3 regions of the Yersinia alsatica genome follow, and region 2 is predicted to be linked to each of the others. Evidence: predicted binding sites of a transcription regulator. Region 2 holds the regulator's gene; each other region holds the start of a gene.

Region 1 (6,133 bases), 1.5 Mb from region 2:
GTTAAATAATAGTGTGTCAGTGAAAATAATAAACGGGGGGGTGGCAAAACCCCTTTTGTTTATGCAGCGGGTGCTGATGACCCTCGGTTTAGCCTTTGGTCTCAGCGCCTGTAGCAGCCAGTCAGGCACCCCTCAATTTAGTGCCAGCGGATATATCGCCGATAATGGTGTTGTTCGTTTATGGCGTCAGGATAATGCACAACAGCAGCCACAAGTGCTGATGAGCGTCTACAGCCCCTACTCTGGGGATAATACCCGCGTTACCTTCTACGAATATCAAAATGGCCTGTTACGGGAAATCCGGCGCAATGATTTGGGCCGTGAGCCACAAAGTGTCGAATTGCGTTTTGATGAGCAAGGTCAGGTCAGTTTTATGCAGCGTCAGCTAGCGACGCGGCGTGAGCAACTCTCTGCGGATAATATTGCGGTTTATCAATTGGACGCCAAGCGGACCTTGGAGCTGAGCAGCGTGCTGCGCGCCGGAAACGTTAGGTTAATTCAAGGGCGTTGGCAGGACGGCGTGGTGACGACCTGTGCCGGGAAGAAGTTACGTTTGAGTCTGGATGAAAAGTCACAAGCATGGCTGAGTAAACGAGGCGAGAATAGCACCCAACCTTTGGGTATCGCGTGGTTGGATTCACCAGAAGGCCAGCAATTACTGTTGGTTGCCAATCAGGACTTCTGCCGTTGGGAACCTACCGCGGGGAGCTTGTAAGATAAAGGGGCACAGTGAACTGCCCCTTTGAAAGTGATGACCATGAGCTTTATTGCGAGTTATTTGCCGCGCGCAATTGCCCGATAGCCAATATCTTTACGGCAGAAAGCACCTTCCCACTGAATATTCTCAGCAAGTTGATAGGCATGTTGCTGTGCTTGAGCGACGGTGGCACCGAGCGCCGTGACACACAACACGCGACCCCCGCTGGTCACAACATTATTCTGGCTATCTAGCTTGGTTCCGGCATGGAACACTTTCCCATCAGCGGTTTCTTGCTGTGGCAGCCCGTGAATGACATCACCCTGACGGTAATCCGCCGGATAACCGCCTGCGGCCAACACAACACCCAGTGATGGGCGCTCGTCCCACTCAGAGGTTTTCTCATTCAGTTTGCCTTGAGCACCGGCGAGACAGAGCTCAACTAAGTCTGAACGCATCCGCAGCATGATGGGCTGGGTTTCAGGATCACCAAAACGACAGTTGAATTCGATAACTTTTGGTTGCCCATCGGCCGAAATCATCAAACCCGCATAGAGGAAGCCAGTATAAACATTGCCTTCCGCCGCCATGCCGCGCACGGTTGGCCAGATAACTTGGTCCATGACGCGTTGATGGACTTCATCAGTGACCACCGGCGCTGGAGAATAAGCGCCCATGCCGCCAGTATTCGGCCCGGTATCGCCATCACCCACTCGCTTATGGTCTTGGCTGGTGGCCATCGGCAACACGTTTTCACCGTCAACCATCACGATAAAGCTGGCTTCTTCGCCATCAAGGAATTCTTCCACCACAATACGGTGGCCTGCATCACCAAATGCATTGCCTGCCAGCATGTCATGAACGGCAGTTTCTGCCTCTGCTAATGTCATGGCGACAATCACACCTTTACCTGCAGCTAGTCCATCCGCTTTAATTACGATGGGAGCGCCAATCTGGCGAACATAGGCTAAAGCCGGTTCAACTTCGGTGAAGTTTTGGTAAAACGCGGTTGGGATATGGTGGCGAGCCAGGAAGTCTTTGGTGAAAGCTTTCGACCCTTCCAACTGAGCGGCGGCTTGCGTTGGGCCAAAGATAGTCAGGCCAGCAGCGCGGAAAGCATCAACGACACCAATCACCAGCGGAGCTTCCGGGCCGACGATAGTCAGGCCAATGTCATTCTTCTGAGCAAAAGCCAGCAAACCCGCGATATCGGTAGCGGCGATATCTACATTTTCTAGCCTAGGCTCCAGTGCCGTCCCCGCATTACCTGGCGCGACATAAATTTTATCCGCCAAAGGTGACTGTGCAGCTTTCCAGCCCAGCGCATGCTCGCGCCCGCCATTGCCAATAATCAAAATATTCATTCGGATGACTCCGTGGGTTATGCACCAGAGCGCATACCCCACTTAGATAAGAGGTTTAATTAATGACGGAAATGGCGCATGTCGGTGAAGATCATGGCAATACCGTGTTCATCAGCGGCAGCAATAACTTCGTCATCACGGATTGAGCCACCAGGCTGGATTACGCAGGTGATACCCACGGCTGCTGCGGCATCAATACCGTCACGGAACGGGAAGAAAGCATCAGAGGCCATGGCGGAACCCGCCACTTCCAAACCTTCATCTGCCGCTTTGATGCCAGCTATCTTGGCTGAATACACGCGGCTCATTTGGCCTGCGCCTATACCAATCGTCATATTGTCGCGCGCATAAACAATCGCGTTAGATTTAACGAACTTGGCGACTTTCCAGCAGAACAGCGCATCACGCAGCTCTTGCTCGGTGGGTTGGCGTTTGGATACCACGCGCAGATCCGCGGCAGTTACCATACCTAAATCGCGATCTTGCACCAACAAACCACCATTGACGCGTTTGAAGTCCAGCGCGGCGGTACGTTCTTGCCACTGACCACAAGTCAGAACGCGAACATTCTGTTTAGCGGCTAACAGCGCCAAAGCTTCAGTGCTAACTGCTGGCGCAATAATGACTTCGACGAATTGGCGGCTGATAATGGCGCTCGCAGTTTCGGCATCGAGTTCACGGTTAAAGGCGATAATGCCGCCGAAAGCTGATGTCGGGTCAGTTTTATAAGCTTTATCGTAAGCAGCCAGCAGAGAGTCAGCGATAGCAACGCCACATGGGTTGGCATGTTTGACAATCACACAAGCGGGTTCACTGAACTCTTTCACACACTCCAGTGCGGCATCGGTATCGGCGATGTTGTTATAAGAGAGGGCCTTACCTTGCAATTGCTGCGCAGTTGCAACGGAGGCTTCTTTAATATCTTCTTCTATATAGAAGGCGGCATGCTGGTGGCTGTTCTCACCGTAGCGCATATCTTGTTTCTTTATATAGTTAAGATTCAGAGTCCGAGGGAAGCGGCCAGAAGGTTGCTCAGTGTCGCCATAATAAGGAGGAACCAGCGCGCCAAAGTAGTTGGCAATCATGCTGTCGTAGGCGGCAGTGTGTTCGAAAGCTTTAATCGCCAGGTCGAAACGGGTTGGATAAGTCAGTGAACCCTCATTCTCATCGAGCTCAGCAATAATAGCCTGGTAGTCGCTGCTCTTGACGACAATGGCGACATCTTTGTGGTTCTTAGCCGCTGAGCGCACCATGGTTGGGCCGCCGATATCGATATTCTCTACCGCATCTTCTAGTGAGCAATCAGGGCGGGCTACCGTCTGGGCGAATGGATATAAGTTCACAACCACAATATCAATCGGCTGAATGTCATGTTGGGCCATGATGCCATCATCTTGACCACGACGACCGAGAATGCCGCCATGCACTTTGGGATGCAAAGTCTTAACGCGTCCGTCCATCATTTCTGGGAAACCGGTGTAGTCCGAAACTTCGGTGACTGGCAGACCAGCCTCAGCAAGCAGACGGGCGGTCCCGCCAGTGGAAAGTAACTCGATACCACGTTGTGAAAGTGCAGTGGCGAATTCGATGATCCCGGCTTTATCAGAGACACTGAGTAGAGCACGGCGGATTGGGCGGCGTTGTTGCATGGTTTTATCCCTTGGCTTTGGAGTCGCAATTATTCTTCGCAATCGATCAATAGAGCGTTATGTGGATCTCTTCTATCTATATAGCGCTATAAAGAGAAGAACAGATTCAGATAACGTCCCAAACTTTGCCAACAAGGTGACTCTTTTCGACGCGGGGAATTGTAGCGAAAACGATTGCGCGATGCTCGTCAATTTTGAGTTCAGATTCAATCTGTGGATAAGTTTGTGTACAACAGGGTATAAGGTGGGGTTTTGCTGTGGAATGCAGCAAACAGTCATTTTAATTGAAATTAGCGGTTGCGGGCAGCTCAGAACTCCCTATAATGCGCATCCATCGAGACGGCACACAACGAATCAAGTAGTTAAGTGACCGGCAAAGAGAACAGAGAAATTCAACGAAATTAGTAGTTGACTCTGAATGAGGAAAGCGTAATATGCGCACCTCGCGTTACCAACCACGGGTTGCTAACGCACTGCTCTTTAACAATTTATCAGACAATCTGTGTGGGCACTCGCAAGACGATATCGAAGCCTGTTTCGGCAGGCAGAAGAAATATCAAAGTCTTGAAGAGTGACCAAAGCAGTACACATTTGAACTTCGGTTCGAATGCATATTTGCAGAAAGTAATCTTTGAGCATCGCTGCTTTTATTAGCAGCAAATCAAACAAATCTTAAATTGAAGAGTTTGATCATGGCTCAGATTGAACGCTGGCGGCAGGCCTAACACATGCAAGTCGAGCGGCAGCGGAAAGTAGCTTGCTACTTTGCCGGCGAGCGGCGGACGGGTGAGTAATGTCTGGGAAACTGCCTGATGGAGGGGGATAACTACTGGAAACGGTAGCTAATACCGCATGACCTCGCAAGAGCAAAGTGGGGGACCTTCGGGCCTCACGCCATCGGATGTGCCCAGATGGGATTAGCTAGTAGGTGGGGTAATGGCTCACCTAGGCGACGATCCCTAGCTGGTCTGAGAGGATGACCAGCCACACTGGAACTGAGACACGGTCCAGACTCCTACGGGAGGCAGCAGTGGGGAATATTGCACAATGGGCGCAAGCCTGATGCAGCCATGCCGCGTGTGTGAAGAAGGCCTTCGGGTTGTAAAGCACTTTCAGCGAGGAGGAAGGGGTTGAGTTTAATACGCTCAATCATTGACGTTACTCGCAGAAGAAGCACCGGCTAACTCCGTGCCAGCAGCCGCGGTAATACGGAGGGTGCAAGCGTTAATCGGAATTACTGGGCGTAAAGCGCACGCAGGCGGTTTGTTAAGTCAGATGTGAAATCCCCGCGCTTAACGTGGGAACTGCATTTGAAACTGGCAAGCTAGAGTCTTGTAGAGGGGGGTAGAATTCCAGGTGTAGCGGTGAAATGCGTAGAGATCTGGAGGAATACCGGTGGCGAAGGCGGCCCCCTGGACAAAGACTGACGCTCAGGTGCGAAAGCGTGGGGAGCAAACAGGATTAGATACCCTGGTAGTCCACGCTGTAAACGATGTCGACTTGGAGGTTGTGCCCTTGAGGCGTGGCTTCCGGAGCTAACGCGTTAAGTCGACCGCCTGGGGAGTACGGCCGCAAGGTTAAAACTCAAATGAATTGACGGGGGCCCGCACAAGCGGTGGAGCATGTGGTTTAATTCGATGCAACGCGAAGAACCTTACCTACTCTTGACATCCACAGAACTTAGCAGAGATGCTTAGGTGCCTTCGGGAACTGTGAGACAGGTGCTGCATGGCTGTCGTCAGCTCGTGTTGTGAAATGTTGGGTTAAGTCCCGCAACGAGCGCAACCCTTATCCTTTGTTGCCAGCACGTCATGGTGGGAACTCAAAGGAGACTGCCGGTGATAAACCGGAGGAAGGTGGGGATGACGTCAAGTCATCATGGCCCTTACGAGTAGGGCTACACACGTGCTACAATGGCAGATACAAAGTGAAGCGAACTCGCGAGAGCAAGCGGACCACATAAAGTCTGTCGTAGTCCGGATTGGAGTCTGCAACTCGACTCCATGAAGTCGGAATCGCTAGTAATCGTAGATCAGAATGCTACGGTGAATACGTTCCCGGGCCTTGTACACACCGCCCGTCACACCATGGGAGTGGGTTGCAAAAGAAGTAGGTAGCTTAACCTTCGGGAGGGCGCTTACCACTTTGTGATTCATGACTGGGGTGAAGTCGTAACAAGGTAACCGTAGGGGAACCTGCGGTTGGATCACCTCCTTACCTAACGATACGCATTGCGCAGTGTCCACACAGATTGTCTGATGAATGTAAACGAGCAAGAGCACCTGTTGATGAGGGTGATGATTGTGCGATAAAACCTCGGTATCGGGTTTTTACTGCATCAGTCGTTCGAATGTGTCACCACATTCTCACCTTTACACAAAAATACTGAATCAGTGATTCAGTAGCAATTTTTGTGTCCCCAT
Region 2 (6,133 bases):
GTAGCCAGGCTCACTCCGCGTTGTACGATACCATGCAAACCGCAAAACTATTTTGTGAACTAGTGAATCGCTGGAAGAAACTAGGTGGCTGGCCGGTACCGGCGGGTGAATCTGAGTAAGCAGATTTGAGGTGGGAATAGCGATTTCATGATTAAAAAAGGTGGCTTGCAAGCCACCTTTTGTTTGTTCCACTCACTCGCCAACCCATTATTCTGCGGCTGGTTTTTCTTCTTCTGCACGATATTTATCGGCAGTTTCTTTCAGTAACTTTTGCAGTTCGCCGCGTTGATACATTTCCATCAGAATATCGCAGCCGCCGACCAATTCACCATCAACCCACAGCTGTGGGAAGGTTGGCCAGTTGGCATATTTTGGCAGCTCAGCACGAATATCTGGGTTTTGCAGAATATCAACATAAGCAAAACGCTCGCCGCACGCGGACAGCGCCTGCACAGCCTGAGCAGAGAAACCGCAGTTTGGCAGCTTAGGTGAACCCTTCATATAAAGCAGGATTGGGTTTTCCGCTATCTGGCGCTGAATTTTATCAATCGTGGTCATTTCTTGCTTCCTCAAGCCCTGTGGCTACAATACTTATTGCTCAATTTAATTATTGCGTACGGCCTATTGTAGCGACTGTCACGACAGGAATAAAACGCCATCTTTTGCAGGGGCTTTACTCTGCCAGCAAATGGTTATATTGTCGGCTACAAATATATGCATTTATAATAACATTTTTGATCCCATCACTTCATTATTATCTTGCTTGTGGGGTGCTTGAAATAGGCGGTGGTTAACTCGTTGACGTATGGTTGATTTAAGGTCATTTGACGGGTGAAAAAACAACAATTGCGACGCCATTAACGTTTTCTCACAATATCGATTAGATTCTTGTAGTTCGCCGCTGTTTTATATCCGGAGTTTCGGCAATACTGTGACTCTTCATATTCATTTCAGGGCCAAGGTTGGTAGCGTTATTATGCGTTTAATTCTTACGCTGTTTGTGCTGCTGTTCACCCAGCTATTTCTAAACCTGGCGCATGCGTCGCCGCAGGCTCACGTCTCTGCTGAGCAAAAGAAAGGTCAGATTAGTCAGGCCAGCCCTGATGATCGCAAGAAACGTAAAGCAGATAAAAACATTAAGAAAGTTAAAGTCGACAACAATAAAAACACTACCAGTAAAAAAGTCCCAAATAAGATAGCCGCCAATAACGATAAAAAGAAAACAGCCGCCACTGCCAGTAAAACTATTAAGAAGAAAGCACCAGAAGTCAGCAAACCTACCGCTAAAAAATCAAACAACAGTAAAGCCACTGAGAGTAAAAAAACCGATATTAAAACTGCGGCCAATAAAAAGGCGACAGTTAAGAAAACAGAAAAAGTTGCTTATGGTCGCCATAGAAATAAAGCGGAAGGGAAAGCCAGCACCGAATTAGCCGCAAATAATAAAATGAAACTCAGCCCGGCACATAAAAAACGCTACCAACACGCCAAACAAACCGCTATGAGCAAACTGATGAAACAAGTCGGCAAACCTTATCGCTGGGGCGGCACCTCCCCTAATACCGGTTTTGATTGCAGCGGGCTTATCTATTACGCCTATAAAGATGTCATCAGAATAAAAATGCCGCGCACCGCCAACGAAATGTATCATTTGCGCGATGCAGCACCGGTTAAACGCGCTGAATTAGAAAGTGGTGACCTGGTGTTCTTCAATATTGCTAATCGTGGTGTGGCCGACCATGTAGGGGTCTATTTAGGCAACGGCAAGTTTATTCAGTCCCCGCGGACGGGCGAAGAGATCCGCATCAGCATGATGGATAATGACTACTGGCAAGATCACTATGTCGGCGCGCGCCGGGTAGTGACACCAAAAACCATCCGCTAATCCTTACTCTGGCACCCGGTAAATCTATCAGGTGCCTACCTCTCACCATCCCCACCAATCACATAACTCAATGCGTTTAATTTTCGTGCAATCCCCCATCTTGTAGTGTGGTTATATCTGTCATTCCTGTTGAAAGTTGTTAAGATTAATACCCACAACAAAAATACAACAATTATGATTTAACCGCTCTTCGCCGCATCATGGCTACAGCTAATGACCGGATTTGAGGAGCAAACACCCTGAGCAACCCCGAAAGGAGAGAGCTATGTCTTTTGAATTACCCGCATTACCTTATGCACAAAATGCACTGGAACCGCATATTTCGGCTGAAACACTGGAATATCATTACGGCAAGCATCACAACACCTATGTGGTGAATCTTAATAACCTGATTAAAGATACTGAGTTTGCTGCTAAGACGTTGGAAGAGATTATCAAAACCTCCAGCGGCGGCATCTTTAACAATGCTGCCCAAGTCTGGAACCATACTTTTTACTGGCACTGTCTGTCGCCGAATGGCGGTGGTGAACCAACGGGCAAAGTCGATGATGCCATTAAGCAATCTTTTGGTTCTTTTGCTGAATTTAAAGCGCAATTTACCGACGCCGCAGTGAAAAACTTTGGTGCAGGTTGGACGTGGCTGGTCAAGAAAGCGGATGGCACTCTGGCAATTGTCAGTACATCGAATGCAGCAACACCACTGACAACCAGCGATAAGCCGTTGTTGACTGTGGATGTGTGGGAACACGCTTACTATATTGATTACCGCAATGCGCGGCCAAAATATCTGGAGAACTTCTGGGCTTTGGTTAACTGGTCTTTTGTTGAGCAGAATTTAGCTTAATAGCGGCGTAATAATTAAGGGCGGGTAAACCGCCCTACTTATCACCGGCAAGCGGCTTAATTAATTCATTACCGCCACGAAGCTAAAGACAATAATCATTGCCAGCGCACCAACAGTCGTAATCAGCGACATCTTCAAATTGGTATCCATAAAAACTCCTCAGCCGGTTAATTTTAGTAGGGAAAAGGCACATAATTAGTGCGTTAAATTATTTTCCCACAGATAGGAAAAAAAATCTTGTGCTCATTACGCACTTTATAACATTGATTAGCTCTTCCACTTTCCCTCCAGATCAGACAAAATTCGCAGTTCATAACTGCATACCGACTAATAACGTCCAATAAAAACTCTCAGACGACCAGCTGACTCAACCATCCAGCCTACTATCGTGCTTCTGTCTGAGCGGTTTTCGAGTAATGCAGGCAAACGATTAACATAATACTTACCTGCTGTAACAGGTAAGCTTAGGAGTCATTTTTTTATGGCAACGATTAAAGATGTGGCCAAACACGCGGGTGTGTCCACCACCACCGTTTCACACGTGATCAATAAAACTCGTTTCGTCGCCGAAAATACCAAGGCTGCTGTGTGGGCAGCCATTAAAGAACTGCATTATTCGCCCAGTGCTGTGGCTCGCAGTTTGAAAGTGAATCACACTAAGTCAATTGGTTTACTGGCGACATCCAGTGAAGCCCCCTATTTCGCTGAAGTGATCGAAGCGGTTGAAAATAGCTGCTATAGCAAAGGCTATACCCTGATTTTATGTAACTCTCATAATAATCTGGATAAACAAAAAGCTTATCTGGCCATGCTGGCGCAAAAGCGTGTTGATGGGCTATTAGTGATGTGCTCAGAATATCCCGAGCAACTGTTAGGGATGCTGGAAGATTATCGTAATATTCCAATGGTAGTTATGGATTGGGGCACCGCGCGCGGTGATTTCACCGATTCAATTATTGATAATGCCTTCGAGGGTGGCTATATAGCTGGCCGTTATCTGATTGAGCGCGGCCATCGTGATATCGGTGCTATTCCCGGCCAGTTATCACGTAATACCGGGGGCGGTCGCCATCAGGGCTTCCTGAAGGCATTAGAGGAAGCCAATATCACGATACGCGATGAATGGGTGGTTCAGGGCGATTTTGAACCTGAGTCTGGTTATAAAGCCATGCATCAGATTTTGACGCAAAAACATCGTCCGACCGCGGTATTCTGTGGCGGAGATATCATGGCGATGGGCGCAATATGTGCCGCTGATGAGTTGGGTTTACGCGTGCCGCAAGATATTTCGGTGATCGGGTATGACAATGTGCGTAATGCCCGCTATTTCTCACCGGCGCTAACCACGATCCACCAGCCCAAAGAGCGATTAGGTGAAACCGCCTTTGCCATGTTGCTTGATCGTATTGTCAGCAAGCGCGAAGACCCACAAACCATTGAAGTACACCCGAAACTGGTAGAGCGCCGTTCTGTCGCTGATGGTCCGTTCCGCGATTACCGCCGTTAATCCTCTTCGGCCAGTCACATTCCACGTGACTGGCCGCTAGTGCTGCACGCCGCCGTCATCCGCTGCATTGCCATCCTTTAACCATTCGTCATTTAGCGTGACACTGTCACCTAAATAGTCCAGTAACCACGCTAAAGCTGGGGAGTGATTATTCTGTTCCCAGGTTAAGCAGCACGGGCTATCCGGCAGTGGTTCAGCTAACGTCAATGCCACCAACTGGCCATCGGCAATCAGCGGCGACACCATATGGGCTGGCACCATACCAATGCAAAGCCCTGCACACAGGCAGTCAATCCCCGTCGTCCAGTCCGGTGCTACTAATCGTTGCTGATTATCCAGCGTCCAGGTATCTCGCTTAGGCAGATTTCGTGCCGTATCTTCCAGACAAAGTGAAGGATATGGCCGCAACTGATTGTCGTTAAGTGGCCCGGTTAAACGGGCTAAAGGATGGTTCACACTGACTACACAATGCCAGGTCAAAAAGCCCATATCGCGAAATACAAACCGCCCTCTCACCGGGATGGCCCGGGTGGCACCAATGGCCATATCGGCTTGCCCATCGACCAAAGCATCCCAGACACCATTAAACACCTCATAGCGCACCCGCAGCTCCACGTCAGGGAAATGGCGATAAAAATCCAGCACCAGGCGGCGACTTCGCTGCGGTTTGACGATTTTATCTATCACGATATTTAATTGCCCCCGCCAGCCATTCGCCACCTGTTGGCACTGACGGCGCGTGTTATTCATTTTTTTGATAACATCCCGGGCTTCTTTGATGAAAACCACTCCAGCCTGAGTTAATTCGACATCGCGATGACGCCGCTCAAACAGGGGAACTGCCAGCCACTCCTCCAGTTGGCGCACGGTATAACTGACGGCAGACGGCACACGGTGCAATTCTTGAGCAGCCGCACTGAAGCTGCCGGTGCGCGCCACAGCATCAACCACCTCCAATGAGTATTCAGACCACATTATTTTCTGCCTCTCTATATTCAATTATTTGGTGTCAATTTTTTTGATAGCTTCTCGCAAATATTACCGTTTCACAACTGATTATCGTAGCGGATAGAATGCCCCCCGCTATAAATCCCTAATTATAAAGCTGTCTCAAGACAGCAAATTGCCTGCAAAATTATGATAAAGAGAAATAAAGTATGAAGACGTCAACAAGTTTCATGTTCTATCTGGCGGGTTTGAGCATGTTGGGGTACTTGGCCACCGATATGTATTTACCCGCCTTTGGTGCCATGCAACAAGAATTACAAGCCTCCGCTGGTTCCATTAGTGCCAGTCTCAGCATCTTCCTCGCCGGTTTCGCTATCGCCCAGCTTATTTGGGGGCCAGTCTCCGACAAGCTGGGCCGCAAACCAGTGCTATTAGCTGGATTGGGGTTATTTGCCATCGGCTGTTTGGGGGTGTTGTGGGTTGAGACAGCAACACAACTCTTGGTGCTGCGCTTTATTCAAGCTGTGGGGGTCTGCTCAGCAGCAGTGAGTTGGCAAGCATTAGTGGTAGACCGCTACCGTGACGGTAAAGCCAACCGGGTCTTTGCCACAATTATGCCGTTAGTGGCGTTATCTCCGGCACTCGCCCCATTATTGGGTGCTTGGCTATTGAACCACTTCAGCTGGCGCTCAATTTTCGTCGTACTGTTGGCCGTGACACTGTTACTTTTGATCCCCACTGCACTACTGAAAGAGCGGAAAAATGCCCCATCAGATAATACGGTGCAAAATAAAAGCGCCATTAGTTTCTGGCAGCTCCTAAAATCGCCAGTCTTTAGCGGCAACGTGATGATATTTGCGGCATGCAGCGCGGGGTTCTTCGCCTGGTTAACCGGCTCGCCTTTCATTCTGGGTGAGATGGGATATAGCCCCAATGCCATTGGTTTGAG
Region 3 (6,133 bases), 1.9 Mb from region 2:
TACCCCACAAATCGCCGTGCGCAGCGGTCAGTGGGATTTTCTTGCCGCCATGGTGCAAGCCAATATCGGCATCGCGATTTTGCCGGAACCTATCTGTCAGCGGCTGGATAAAAATGCCTTGCTATGGTTGCCTTTAGAGCCACTAATGCCGTGGCAGTTGGGGCTGATTTGGCGGCAAGGAAGTTACCTTTCTCACAGTGCTCAGGCGTGGATTACCCGTTGCCGTGAATTTTGGCCCAATGGATCGTTAGTGGAGATAAAACCGGCCACTGAGCAGCAGCCGGATGAGGGGAATTAACCTTCTTTTTCGATCAACAGCGCTTCCAGCAGATCCAAATCATGCAGTAGTTTTTGCAGGGTTTCGTTACTGATTTTCTGTGTCGCGCGCAGGTGATACAGCTCGCCGCGCTCAGCCCGTAGGGCAGTTAAGCGAAAACGCCGCTCCAGATTTTCGATCAACAAGGTGTTCTCGATTTCATCTTTACTGCCAGTGCGTCGTCGTAAAGTACCGATGACGCGCGAGCTCACCTCTTTGAGCAACTCTGGGTCGATATTTTCTTCACTGCTAGCTGCCAGGCGCTCTTCCATCTTGTTTAAGCTGACAATCGCGACTTCCGCCGCAGCGGCGCGCGCTAAACGAATTTCTTCACGGCTGGCGCTCTTATCTGCCACAACCACACCGCGCAGCAGTGGCGGTAAAGCAATGACGCCGACAATAACCGACAGTAGAATCACGCCAGTAGCGATAAACACCAATTGATAGCGAGATGGGAAGGCCGAGCCGTCACTGAGGAAGAGCGGGATAGACAGCACACCCGCTAAGGTAATCGCCCCACGTACCCCGGCGAATGACGCTACCCACAGCTCGCGCGTGGTGTAATTGCTAAACTCCAGTGGCCGCTTGCTCAATAAGCGTTTACTGATTTTTTTCATCGACCACAGCCAGCCAAAACGCAAGACCAGCAGCGCACCATAAATGATGGCGACATCCGCAAACAGGTTCCAGGTTTGAATGGTTGGGTCCAGTTCAGCCTGCACGATTGAGGTTTCCAGAATCCCCGGCAATTGCAGCCCCAGCAGGATAAACACCATGCCGTTAAATACAAACTCCAGCATCGACCACACACTGTCCGCGCGTAACCGCATCGTCAGTGGGGCATTACGAATCACCCCGGATTGGCTGATGGTCATCCCCGCTGCCACGGCGGCCAAGATACCGGAAACACCAATATGTTCAGCAATCAGATAAGAGGCAAAGGGTAACAATAGCAGCAAAACAATTTGTGTTGCCGGATCATCGCCACTCCAGCGGCTCATCAGGCGCAGCGACTTACTGTACAACCAAGTCACCGCCACCCCCGCTAACAGCCCGCCAATCGCCACTTTCAGGAATTCTAAGGTAGCGCCAGAGACCGTGAACACCATGGTGCCCATCGCCACTGCGATGGCAAACTTCAGTGCAACCAGACCAGAGGCATCATTCATCAACGCCTCCCCTTCCAGCACACCCATAATAGATTTAGGTATTCGCCCTTTCCCCACGATACCGGATAACGCCACGGCATCGGTTGGCGACAATACCGCAGCCAGCGCGAAAGCAGCCACTAACGGAATTCCCGGTACCATCCAGTAAATCAGATAGCCAATTCCCACCACCGTGACTAAGACTAAAGCCAGAGCCAAGCCAAAGATTTCCCGCCCATGGTGAATAAACTCCCGCGTCGGTGTTTTCCAACCATCAGCAAATAGCAACGGAGGAATAAACAGCACCAGGAATAATTCCGGGTCAAAATCGACATGCAAACCAAAGTGGGGAAAGGCCAATAAGGCACCACAGACAATCTGCATTAAAGGGAGGGGGACTTGAAACGGTAGCATCCTCGTGACAACGCCTGAAAGCGACACCACCAAAATTAGAATGAGGATTGTAAAAAAGATTTCCATGCTTTCCTTAGACTCAACACAACGTAAGACCTGACCGCACCCGCCCGTAAACAGGGCTGGCTCACAGCTTTTGATAGTAGATCACTTTTTTATAAAACGGGGAAAAACCTGTTGCTGAGGGCAGGAAAATACAAAGAAAGTAGGGATATATAAAAAGTGACAATATTAGGGGCAGAATTGGGGGCAGAATGCCCCCTTATTGTTGAGATTAAATCGCCCAACCACCGGCATAGAATGCTACCAGCGCGACTGCGATAATCACGGTACCGAGATTCAGTTTACGCCATTCGCCAGAGCAAATACGGCCAATCACCAGTGAACTGAAGCCCAGCATAATGCCGGTGACGATATTGCAGGTCAGCACGATAAATACCGCACAAAGCAAGCCGGACATCGCGTCGACGAAATCGTCAAAGTCCAGTTTGGATACATTGCTTAGCATCAGCAAACCGACATACATCAGGGCCGGAGCGGTGGCATAAGCGGGCACCAAATAGGAAAGCGGAGAGAGGAACAGAATCAGCAAGAATAGGATACCGACGACAGTCGCTGTCAGGCCGGTTTTACCGCCCGCCGCAGTACCGGCAGCAGATTCAATATATACCGCAGCAGGAGCCGCACCCACCAAACCCGCAAAAATGCTGCTGACGGAGTCAGAAGTCAGGGCTTTGCCGCCACTGATAATCTGGCCATCCTTATCCAGCAAGTTAGCTTGCCCGGCAACTGCACGGATGGTGCCGGTAGCATCAAAGACCGCGGTCATCACCAGCGCCAACACACTTGGCAGCACCACCGGTTTTAATGCGCCCATGATATCCAAGCTGAAAATCAACGAGTTACCGTTCGCATCCGCCAAACTTGGCATGGCGAACAGCCCTTGATAAGTCACACTTGGGTCAAAAATCAGGCCGATAACCGAGATGGCAATAATCACGAACAGAATGCCACCCGGCACCCGCAGTTTTTCCAGACCGAAAATTACTGCCAAACCCAGTAAGGTCATCATTACCGGGAAGGAGGTAAATGCGCCCAGCGCGACCGGTAAACCTTCAATTGGGTTTTTGATTACCAAGCCGACACCGTTCGCCGCAATCAGCAGCAGAAACAGGCCGATACCAATGCCGGTACCATGCGCTACGCCCATTGGTAAGTTACGCAATATCCACGAACGAATACCGGTGACGGAAATAATGGTAAACAGCACCCCCATCAGGAATACCGCGCCCAATGCCACAGGAATACTGATATGTTGGCCCAATACCAAACTGAAAGCCGTAAACGCGGTCAGGGAGATGGCGCAACCAATCGCCATCGGCAAATTCGCCCACAAGCCCATCAGCAAAGAACCCAAACCAGCAACCAGACAGGTCGCAACAAATACAGCTGTTGGTGGGAAGCCCGCTTTACCCAGCATGCTCGGCACAACAATCACCGAGTAGACCATAGCCAAGAAGGTTGTCAGACCGGCCAGCACTTCCTGGCGTACATTACTGCCACGTTCACTAAGTTTGAAAAATGCATCAAGCGAACCTTTTGGCTTTGCTGCCGGGTTCGCTTGAGGATTGGTGCTAGACATGGTTATGTCCCCTGTGTGTCATTTTAAGTGTAGTCAGCAAGTCACGCGCCCTTTCTATACGTAATCGTTTCCGTCGCTGCCGATTAACTCGTCAATTCCTCCAGCACCGAAGTGAAAGAGAAAATAGCAAACGATTAGCTGGAAGTGCGCATGACTGGAAAAAAATCGAAGTTTAGGGCAGATGCCATTTAAGGCAAACGATTATCTAGCTATTTGTAGCGACTAAGCAACATCAGATAGCGACATTTAATACATTTTTTTACATTAATTTGTCCGGGAGCATTAATTGCAGCAGGAAACGAAAGTGTGAGCCGCCTCACACCCGTTTTCCTTCAGTGGTTCTTGGTTTTCATCAGCGGTGATTACTTCTCTAACGTGAAGGCACCGCCCTTGGCAATCGCCTGTTGATAAGCTGGCCGCTGATGAATACGCACTAAGAAATCTTGCAGTTTCGGGAACCCTTCTAGGCCGCCACGGGTGTTGATTGCCTCGATAGGAAAGCTCATTTGGATATCGGCAGCACTGAAATCTCGGCCAGCAAACCATAGATTTTGCGTTAAATGCTGCTCCAGATAATCGCGGTGCGTGGCAATTTGCTTATTCAGATAACTTTTCTGCACCCCATCGCCCAGAGCTTTGGCAACCGGGCGAATAATCCAAGGTACTGGCGGCCCGCCAAACCGGCTGAAGATAAGTTTCATCACCAACAATGGCATCAATGAGCCCTCCGCATAATGCATCCAGTAGCGAAATTGCTGGCGGTCATAATGACCCGTGGGCTTAAATTGCCCCTGTGCATCATAGGTTTCCTGTAAATACTCGATAATGGCACCCGACTCAGCCAACGTCAGATCGCCATCAGTAATCACCGGTGATTTCCCTAGGGGATGAATTTTTTTCAACTCCGGCGGAGCCAGTAAACTGCCGGGGTCACGCTGATATCGCTTCAACTCATAGGGAACTTGCAACTCTTCCAGCATCCACAAAATACGCTGTGAACGTGAATTATTCAGATGGTGAACAATGACCATGATCGAGCTCCATATGATAAATATCAGAGTATTGATTATAGTGATAAAAGGATATTTTGGTTTACGGCACTGCGGATGCAGTTTCCGAGAAGCACAGCATTCATATTGGAGAGGCAGAGCCACGAACCACAGAATTGGCTTAAAAAGGCAATAAAAAACCCTGCCGAGACAGGGTGTTATTTTTAGCACTATTCGTACTTAGCGAATCCCGGAATCAGAACGGGATGTCGTCGTCAAAATCCATTGGTGGCTCATTGCCGCCTTGTGGTTGTGCTGCTGGCGCTGCCTGAGCTGGGCGTGAAGTCTGACCGCCGCTGAACTGGTTGCCGCCTTGGGGTTGCTGAGGTTGACCCCAACCGCCTTGCGCGCCACCGTCTTGTTGTGGTGCGCCACCACCAGCTGGAGCACCGCCACCCTGACGGCCACCGAGCATTTGCATGGTGCCACCCACGTTAACCACAACTTCGGTGGTATAACGCTCTTGGCCGCTTTGATCCTGCCACTTACGGGTTTGCAATGCGCCTTCAATATAGACCTGAGAGCCTTTGCGCAGATATTCACCAGCCACTTCAGCCAGTTTGCCGAATAACACTACACGGTGCCATTCCGTCTTTTCTTTCTGCTCGCCGGTTGCTTTATCACGCCAGCTTTCGGAAGTGGCCAGGGTGATATTGGCAACAGCGCCGCCGTTAGGCATGTAGCGGACTTCCGGGTCTTGGCCCAAATTCCCGACCAAAATCACTTTGTTTACGCCTCTGCTGGCCATGTGAACTCTCCTGATGAAGTAAATTTTGTACAGTATAAACGAGTAAGTTTAACACGCTAACCACCAAACGGCACAACAGATCATAACTGCGGAATGCATTACAGATTTATCGTGATAACTGCCTTAATTGCACTCAGATACTGGATATCCATTCAGGTTTTTTTGTGTCATAATTATCCGTTTCGTACTGGCTGTGTCCCTTTTTCGGCGTTGCAAAGTGCACCGATAATATTACCCAAAGTAATTGGAATTGCAGGTATAGGCAGCAAGCGAACAGATCCAGATGGACTGACACAAGTCAGTGATCCGGGTGCGTGAACGTAGCTAACAACCCTACAGTTTCAAGTACGAAGGGTATAAACGCGATAAAGACACAGTGAGAGGCTCAGTTTTAATCCGGGAAATGTTTGAATGGATAATATCGAAGTTCGGGGCGCTCGCACCCATAATCTTAAGAATATCAACCTGATTATCCCGCGCGACAAACTGATTGTTGTCACCGGTTTATCGGGTTCAGGCAAGTCCTCACTGGCTTTTGATACCCTGTATGCTGAAGGGCAACGTCGCTATGTTGAGTCTCTCTCCGCCTATGCGCGCCAATTTTTATCGCTGATGGAAAAACCGGATGTTGACCATATTGAAGGTCTGTCTCCGGCTATCTCTATCGAGCAAAAATCGACTTCCCATAACCCGCGATCTACCGTGGGAACCATCACTGAAATTCATGATTACCTGCGCCTGCTGTTTGCTCGCGTGGGTGAACCGCGCTGCCCCGACCATGATGTTCCGTTAGCCGCCCAAACGGTCAGCCAGATG

The links. Region 2 encodes PurR, which represses purine synthesis genes. Its sites were predicted from a motif close to CANGCAAACGTTTGCNTG; they were not measured.
Positions count from the first base shown of each region.
Region 1: purH (bifunctional phosphoribosylaminoimidazolecarboxamide formyltransferase/IMP cyclohydrolase) is a predicted target of PurR. The motif match lies at 3,874-3,891, and genes of this name have one in related genera.
Region 3: N0H69_RS04980 (NCS2 family permease) is a predicted target of PurR. The motif match lies at 3,578-3,595, and genes of this name have one in related genera.

Region 1 is NZ_CP104006.1:4,504,903-4,511,035, reverse strand. Features, by position in the region: gene hupA (nucleoid-associated protein HU-alpha) at 1-9, shown strand, start outside; gene N0H69_RS20380 (DUF1481 domain-containing protein) at 62-715, shown strand; gene purD (phosphoribosylamine--glycine ligase) at 775-2,061, opposite strand; gene purH (bifunctional phosphoribosylaminoimidazolecarboxamide formyltransferase/IMP cyclohydrolase) at 2,121-3,710, opposite strand; gene N0H69_RS20365 (hypothetical protein) at 4,145-4,285, shown strand; rRNA gene N0H69_RS20360 (16S ribosomal RNA) at 4,385-5,927, shown strand; tRNA gene N0H69_RS20355 (tRNA-Glu) at 6,126-6,133, shown strand, end outside.
Region 2 is NZ_CP104006.1:3,025,511-3,031,643, reverse strand. Features, by position in the region: gene rnt (ribonuclease T) at 1-119, shown strand, start outside; gene N0H69_RS13530 (Grx4 family monothiol glutaredoxin) at 208-558, opposite strand; gene N0H69_RS13525 (C40 family peptidase) at 977-1,885, shown strand; gene sodB (superoxide dismutase [Fe]) at 2,151-2,729, shown strand; gene cydH (cytochrome bd-I oxidase subunit CydH) at 2,790-2,879, opposite strand; gene purR (HTH-type transcriptional repressor PurR) at 3,211-4,236, shown strand; gene punR (DNA-binding transcriptional activator PunR) at 4,273-5,211, opposite strand; gene punC (purine nucleoside transporter PunC) at 5,394-6,133, shown strand, end outside.
Region 3 is NZ_CP104006.1:1,150,373-1,156,505, reverse strand. Features, by position in the region: gene N0H69_RS04990 (LysR family transcriptional regulator) at 1-298, shown strand, start outside; gene N0H69_RS04985 (Na+/H+ antiporter) at 295-1,944, opposite strand; gene N0H69_RS04980 (NCS2 family permease) at 2,153-3,520, opposite strand; gene N0H69_RS04975 (glutathione S-transferase family protein) at 3,883-4,551, opposite strand; gene ssb1 (single-stranded DNA-binding protein SSB1) at 4,766-5,317, opposite strand; gene uvrA (excinuclease ABC subunit UvrA) at 5,729-6,133, shown strand, end outside.